Regions from separate parts of the Dactylosporangium sp. NPDC048998 genome, predicted to be linked through region 2. Evidence: riboswitches for the same ligand, from Rfam matches in the RefSeq annotation. Region 2 holds a riboswitch; each other region holds the start of a gene.
What was found. A riboswitch is a leader RNA that binds a small molecule or an ion and turns the genes downstream of it on or off. The one in region 2 is predicted to bind cyclic di-AMP.

Region 1 (2,193 bases), on a different contig from region 2:
GCGCTGTGCGAGCTGCTGGGGCGCGACGAGCGCGAGCTGGTCGCGGTGCGCCTCGGCGAGCTGCTGCACCCCGACGACGTCGAGGTCGCCCGCGTCGCGTTCGCCGCCGCGCTGACGAGCAGGGGCGCGCCGGTGCGCGACTACGAGCTGCGCTGCGTGCGCGGCGACGGGCAGATGATCTGGATCTCGGCGACCATGTCGATCGTGGCCGGGCCGGCGTCGTTCGGGATCCTGCAGGTCCAGGACGTCACGGACCGCAAGGCCACCGAGGCCGATCTGGTACGCCGGGCGCTGTGCGACCCGCTGACCGGGCTCGCCAACCGCGACGCCCTGGCGGCGCCGCTCGCCGCGGCGATCCGGCGCGCCCACGCCGGGCAGGGCGGCAGCGCGCTGCTGTTCTGTGACCTCGACGATTTCAAGGTGGTCAACGACACGCTCGGGCACGAGGCCGGCGACGCGGTGCTCGTCGCGGTGGCCCAGCGGCTGGCCGGGCTCGTCCGGCCGGGGGACACGGTGGCGCGCCTCGGCGGCGACGAGTTCGTGGTGCTGACCGAGAACGTCGGCGATCTGGCCCGCGTCGCCCTGGCCGAGCGGGTCGAACGGGCCGTGTCCGCGCCGATCATGCACGACGGTCACGTGCTGCGGGTGCGCGTCAGCGTCGGCGTCGCCGTGATAGACGACACGGTCGCGGACGCCGGCGCCGCCCTGCGCATCGCCGATCGGGCCATGTACCAGGTGAAAGGCCATCGGCACGATAACCGGATGACGGACAAGATGACCGGCCGGGTGACGGCCTTCGGTGAGCGTACCGGTGCATCGGGTGGGATCCCGTTGCTGCGGTTGGCCGAGGCGGAAACCGCCCAGTAAGGTCGGGTGGTCTGCTCGGTCGACGTGCGCCGATCACGGTGCCGCCGGGCTGGCGCCGTCGAGCTGCACCGCCGAGTCGCACAGCGCACTTCGGCATCGCGGGCCGGGGACCCATGCAGTCCCTTGGGGTGTATCCGTGACCGAGTCACGGTAGGGCGAATCCTCCCGTCCGAACCCGTCAGCTAACCCGGTAGGCGGCACCGGAAGGAGAACTGCTCGTGCTGCATCTCGATGCTCCGACAGCGGCCGCCCGCCGCCATCCTCAAGGCCGGGTGAACGCCAGGACGTAACGCCTGGCCGCGCTCAAACGCTGATCGACGCCCAATCGCCGCGCGACCCCGGCCGAGCCGTGGGACCGCGCCGATACCGCGCGCCCTCTCCCGTGCGGAGTCCTTTGCACGCCCGCTCCGGCGTGTGCTTCGCCGTGCGCTGATTCGCGCCGTATTTCCGTGCGCTCTTTCCGCGCCCATTTTTTCGCGCCTATTTCTCGCGCAGCCGTTCCCGCGCCGTTCTGTTCCGTGCGCTGACGCCGCGGCGCCCTGCCGTGCGCCCAGCTCACGCCGTCTTCGATGAGGAATCGCTTACGTGAAGTCATTACCGCGCCAGTTCCAGTCCAGACGCCGGCGGGTCAGCCTGTCCGTGCGAACCGGGGCCGCGTCCGCCGTCGTGCTGTCCGCGACGCTGTTCGCCGCGGGCTCCACCGGCCGGCCGCCGGCCGTGCACCCGCCGGCCGTGGCCGCCCCGCCCGCCTACGCGTACGCTGCGGCGTTCGTCTCGCCGCTGCTCGGCGGCACCGCCGCCGTCTCGGCGGCCGAGGCGGCGCCCGCCGCGCCCACAACCACGCCGACCAAGCCGACCAAGCCGACCAAGTCGATCATGCCGACCAAGCCGACAACGCCGACCACGCCCGTCGCGCCGGCCGCGCCACAGCCGCCGCGCCCGGTCGCCGGGCTCGACCAGACCCAGATGAACAATGCCGTGACGATCGTGCGGCAGGGGCGCGCCCAGGGCCTGCCCAGCAAGGCCCTCGTCGTCGCCGTCGCCACCGCGATGCAGGAGAGCGACCTCTACAACGTCGCCAGCCGCGCCGTGCCGGCCTCGCTGAAGCTGCCGCACGAAGGGGTCTCCCAGGACCACGACTCGGTCGGGCTGTTCCAGCAGCGCACGAGCCAGGGCTGGGGCACCGTGGCCGAGCTCATGAACCCGTCCCACTCGGCGATGCTGTTCTACAACGCGCTGACCCACGTCAAGGGCTGGCAGAACATGAGCGTGACGGCTGCCGCGCAGGCGGTGCAGCGCTCGGCGTACCCGGAGGCGTACCAGAAG
Region 2 (2,193 bases):
GGCGGGCGGCAGGAGCGGCGGCGCCGTCGTCTGCGGCAGCGCGGCGGCGGTCGTAGGCGTCGCACTGGGCGCGGCCGACGGTACGGCGGTCGTGGCGGGTGGCGCCGCCGGCATGCCGCCCGCCGTGGTGGGCAGCAGCGCGGTGGTCAGGGCGACGGCGGTACCCACGGCGGCGACGGAGAACGCCGCGCCCGCCGCGATCGCCAGGCGGCGGCGCCTGCGGTAGCGGATGCCGCCCGCCCTCGCCCCGGCCAGTAGCCGCTCGACGTGCACGTCGTCGTCGGCGACCCGGGCCAGCGTCTCGGTGACCACCCGGTCGAGTCCGGTCACGACTTCCCTCCGTTGAGCGTCAGGCCGGCCGAGCCGGCGTCGGATCCTTCTTCGGCGAGCCGGGCGCGCAGCGAGTCCAGGGCGCGTTTCACCTGGCTGCGCACGGTCTCCCGGCTGCAGTTGAGTAGCTCCGCGATGGCTGTGTCGTCGAGGTCCTCGTAGTAGCGCAGCACGACGGCGGCGCGCTGTTTCGGCGGCAGGGCGCGGATCAGCCGCCACGTCGCGTCGCGCTCGGCGGCCTCCGCGCCCAGGTCGCAGGGGCCGGGAGTGTCGTACGGCTCGGCCACCGCGACCTCCCGGCTGGACGCCAGCCGCCACCGGGAGATGGCGGCGTTGACGAGCATCCGGCGCAGGTACGGGTCCGGCGGGTCGGCCGCGATCAGTTCCCAGCGCACGAACGCCCTGGCGAGCACATCCTGCGCGAGGTCCTCGCCCTGGTGCCGGTCGCCGGTGAGCAGACGCCCCAGCCGCACCAGCGCGGCGCCGCGCTGCCGTACGTAGTCGTCGAACTCCACGCGGAACTCCTCCCGTGCGCATGCCGTCACCGAACTGCACGCGGCGGCGAGCCCCGGCTGTTGCATCGCCGGCGCGGTCGCTCGTCGACGGCCTCGCGGCACAGCCGGGCAAGGACTGGGCCATTCGGCCGTGATCTGGGTCACTATCGGCCACTGTGCGCGAGGTTGCGGGGAAGTCCGCACAAACGGTGCGGTGCGCGATTTCGGCGCCCTGGGTACAGTGACCCACGGTCACGTCCACGAGGGCACCGCCCCCGGTGCCGGGCGGGGCTGCCGCCTAATCGTCGCACCGTGGCGAGCCGGGGACCCACCGTAATGTTGGGGTGAATCCACCTTCCTCGGAAGGATGGTAGGGGTCGTTCCGTCCCGAACCCGTCAGCTAACTCGGTCGGCGGCCGACGGAAGGAACAACGAACCAGATGTCATCGCGACATCCCTACCGGCGCGCTTTCGTCGCACTGCTGGCGGCAATCGTGCTCGGGGGGCTCGCCGCCACGCCCGCCGCGGCCGAGCCCGGCGGCGACACCGGCGACGAGGGCGCCGGTGCCAACCCGACCCTCAACTCCGTCCTCGAGGACACGACCCGCAAGTGGACCGAGGCCAACGATCAGCTCAACGCCTCGGTCAAGCACCAGGGCGAGCTCACCGCGCAACTGCAGGCGACCGAGGCGGAGCTGGCGACGATCCAGGAGCAGGTGGCCGCGATCGCCGCGGCGGCATACCGCACCGGCCCCCTCACCACGTTCGCCGCCCTGATGGACGCGAAGACCCCGGACAGCTTCGCCGAGCGGGCCAGCTCCATCAACGAGATCGCGCACCACAACGACAACCTGCTGCACCAGCTCAAACAGCTGCGGGAGAACCAGGCCGCGCAGAAGAAGGCGATCGAGGACGAGATCGCCACGCAGCAACAGCAGAAGAGCATCATCGAGCAGCAGAAGAAGGCCGCGGAGAAGGCGCTCGCACAGGCCGGTGGGCCGAGCAGGGGCTTCGTCACCGCCAACCTGCCGCTCGCCGACCCGGTGCCGCGCAACGCCAACGGGTCGCTGCCCAAGGAGTCGTGCAGCGTCAAAGACCCCACGACCACGGGCTGCATCACGCCCCGCATGCTGCACGCCATGCAGCAGGCGCAGAAGGACGGCTTCAAGCGGTTCGTGGCCTGCTACCGCCCGAGCGGGCCGTACGAGCACCCGAAGGGCCGCGCCTGCGACTTCTCGGTGCAGACCAAGCCCGGCTTCGGCGGGGTGGCCTCCGGCGACGACTACGTCTACGGAACCACCCTGGCGACGTACTTCGTGAAGAACGCCGACCGCCTCGGGGTCATGTACGTCATCTGGTTCAAACAGAT
Region 3 (2,193 bases), on a different contig from region 2:
GACGGACATGTCCATCGCGGCGTGGCCCTCCATCGACCCGGCCACCCCCTTGTTCGCCTGGTCGAGGGCGTCGGCGACCAGGCGCTCGCGCAGGAAGACGCGGAACAGCACGGCGATGAGCACGATCATGATCGGGCCGCCGACGAACTCGGCGAGGGTGAACTGCCAGCCCATCAGCAGCGCGAGGATGATGCCCAGCTCCACGACGAGGTTGGTGGAGGCGATCTCGAACGTCATCGCCGCGGTGAAGCTCGCCCCCTTGCGCAGCAGCGACCGGGCCAGGGCGACCGATGCGTAGGAGCACGACGACGACGCGATCCCCAGACCGGTCGCGCGGGCCAGCGCCGACGGGCCGTCGCCGCCGAGCGCACGCACCACGCTCTCCCGGCGCACCACCGCCTGGACCACCGCGGACAGGGCGAAGCCGAGGATCAGCGCCCACAGGATCTCCCACGTCATGGAGCCCGCGATGGCCAGCGCCTGCCACAGCCGATGCACGACCGTGCACCTATCCACGCGACGCCGCCTGACACCATGGGAGGGCCGGCTCGTCGAGCCGGCCCTCCGGTGCACTACGCGATGCTCACGCGGAGTAGCCGCGAGCCGCGATCCAGTTGGCCATGTTGCTGGTCGCCATCCAGTACGTCCGCGGGCCGAACATGCCGGACGGGTCGGCGACCTGGACGGCGCGGCCGTTGTCGCGGTAGCCGACGATCGAGATGAAGTGGCCGCCCGAGAACTCGTGATAGACGCCGACCGCGTCCGTCGCCCCGCCGACGATGTTCGCCACGATCGCGCGGTCACCGCTGATGGCCCGCACGACGTCGTCCTGCACGCGCGCGGCCTCCTCGGGCGTCGCTTTCTGGCCCGGGATCCATCGGGTCTGGTACACGTCCTTGCCCAGCGCGTTGTTAAGCACCCGCGTGGTCTCGGCGGCCGAGTTGGTGCCGCTGGTCGTGGTGCCGAGCTGCCTCGCGATCTCGTCCTGGGACAGGGTGACGCCGTCCGAGGTCAGCGCGATGCGGGTGGAGGCGGGCCCGCAGTAGTAGTAGTTCGGCTGGAACTGGAAGTCGTACTGCAGGACCTTCTCCGCCGGCGCCTCGGGGGCCGCGCTCACCGGTGCCGGGCTCGCCGGCGCGGCGTCCAGTACGGGCCGGTTGTTCCCGTCCGCGGCCCCCATGGCGACGACCGCGGTGTCATGGGCCCCGGCCGGTGCCTCGGTCTGGTTGAACAGCACTCCGGTGGTGACGGCCGCCACGATCGCGGCGGCCGAGCCCAGCATCGCCGGATACAGGCGATGGGAGGTGGCGCGGTTGAGCAAAGGACGAATCGATCGGTGACGCATGTGATACTCCAAAGCAGGGTGTTCCTTCGAATGGCGACGCTGGAGCCACGGCGTTCGCCGCACGGACCGGCACGAGGGCACGCGAAGGCGGCCCGCACGGCGATGCCGTACCGGGCGTGCCGGCGCGCGACGGGAACGCGCAAGGGTTGTGGCTCTTCGAGAGGCGGCATCGCGGCAGCGTCAGACGCCCGCTTCGCGCGGCGGTACGGCCGCGGGTCGCGGCGGTGTCGCCGCGAGCGGTGCGAGGAGGGGTCCGGAGACGGGGTCTGACCTCAGCCGTCGAGCAGTGCCTGGCAGCCGGGCCGGAACGGCCTCGTGCTGCCCGATGTCCTACCGGGCGGTGGTGTCCCGCCGGGGGGCCGTGCGGGTGCCGCGGCCAGGGGGCGCGCCATACCAGAGGTCGTACACCGTTGAAGTCTCCTTCCGATGCCGCCTACCGGGTTAGCTGACGGATTCGGGCTGGAAGTGCCCTACCGCAGGCGGTGACGCCCGCGGATTCACCCCGGGACTACGTGGGTCCCCGGCTCGTTCGCACGACTCGGCGGGTCCGCCCCGGCGCCATCTCGACATGGCAGAGGACCGGCTCGGACCGCCTGACCCTACTGGCCGGTACCGGGGTTGCCAAGCGTTCAACCGGATCCTGCAAACGGACACCGCCGGCGTACCTGCCAGCCGGTATAGCGGCATGCGGGTAGCCGGGCCGCCCGGACGGCCGGTGGCAGCGATGTCCGGCTTGTGCGCATTCAGAAACACTGGTCTGCATCAACCCCGGCCCGAGAAGGTTTCTCGTCACCGTGAGTTCCCGGTCTTCGACCACGCGCCTGGACGCCACCCACTCCAACTCCCCC

Region 1: linked by a shared signal. The riboswitch ahead of ACGFI8_RS22855 (hypothetical protein) and the one ahead of ACGFI8_RS43415 (coiled-coil domain-containing protein) in region 2 are both predicted to bind cyclic di-AMP.
Region 3: linked by a shared signal. The riboswitch ahead of ACGFI8_RS27820 (C39 family peptidase) and the one ahead of ACGFI8_RS43415 (coiled-coil domain-containing protein) in region 2 are both predicted to bind cyclic di-AMP.

The regions. Positions count from the first base shown of each region.
Region 1 is NZ_JBICTV010000009.1:236,692-238,884, forward strand. It holds gene ACGFI8_RS22850 (diguanylate cyclase domain-containing protein) at 1-867, shown strand, start outside; cyclic di-AMP (ydaO/yuaA leader) riboswitch at 927-1,079, shown strand; gene ACGFI8_RS22855 (hypothetical protein) at 1,453-2,193, shown strand, end outside.
Region 2 is NZ_JBICTV010000044.1:48,330-50,522, forward strand. It holds gene ACGFI8_RS43405 (hypothetical protein) at 1-330, opposite strand, end outside; gene ACGFI8_RS43410 (SigE family RNA polymerase sigma factor) at 327-845, opposite strand; cyclic di-AMP (ydaO/yuaA leader) riboswitch at 1,110-1,255, shown strand; gene ACGFI8_RS43415 (coiled-coil domain-containing protein) at 1,265-2,193, shown strand, end outside.
Region 3 is NZ_JBICTV010000013.1:181,456-183,648, forward strand. It holds gene ACGFI8_RS27815 (permease) at 1-498, opposite strand, end outside; gene ACGFI8_RS27820 (C39 family peptidase) at 584-1,345, opposite strand; cyclic di-AMP (ydaO/yuaA leader) riboswitch at 1,761-1,899, opposite strand; gene ACGFI8_RS27825 (MFS transporter) at 2,140-2,193, shown strand, end outside.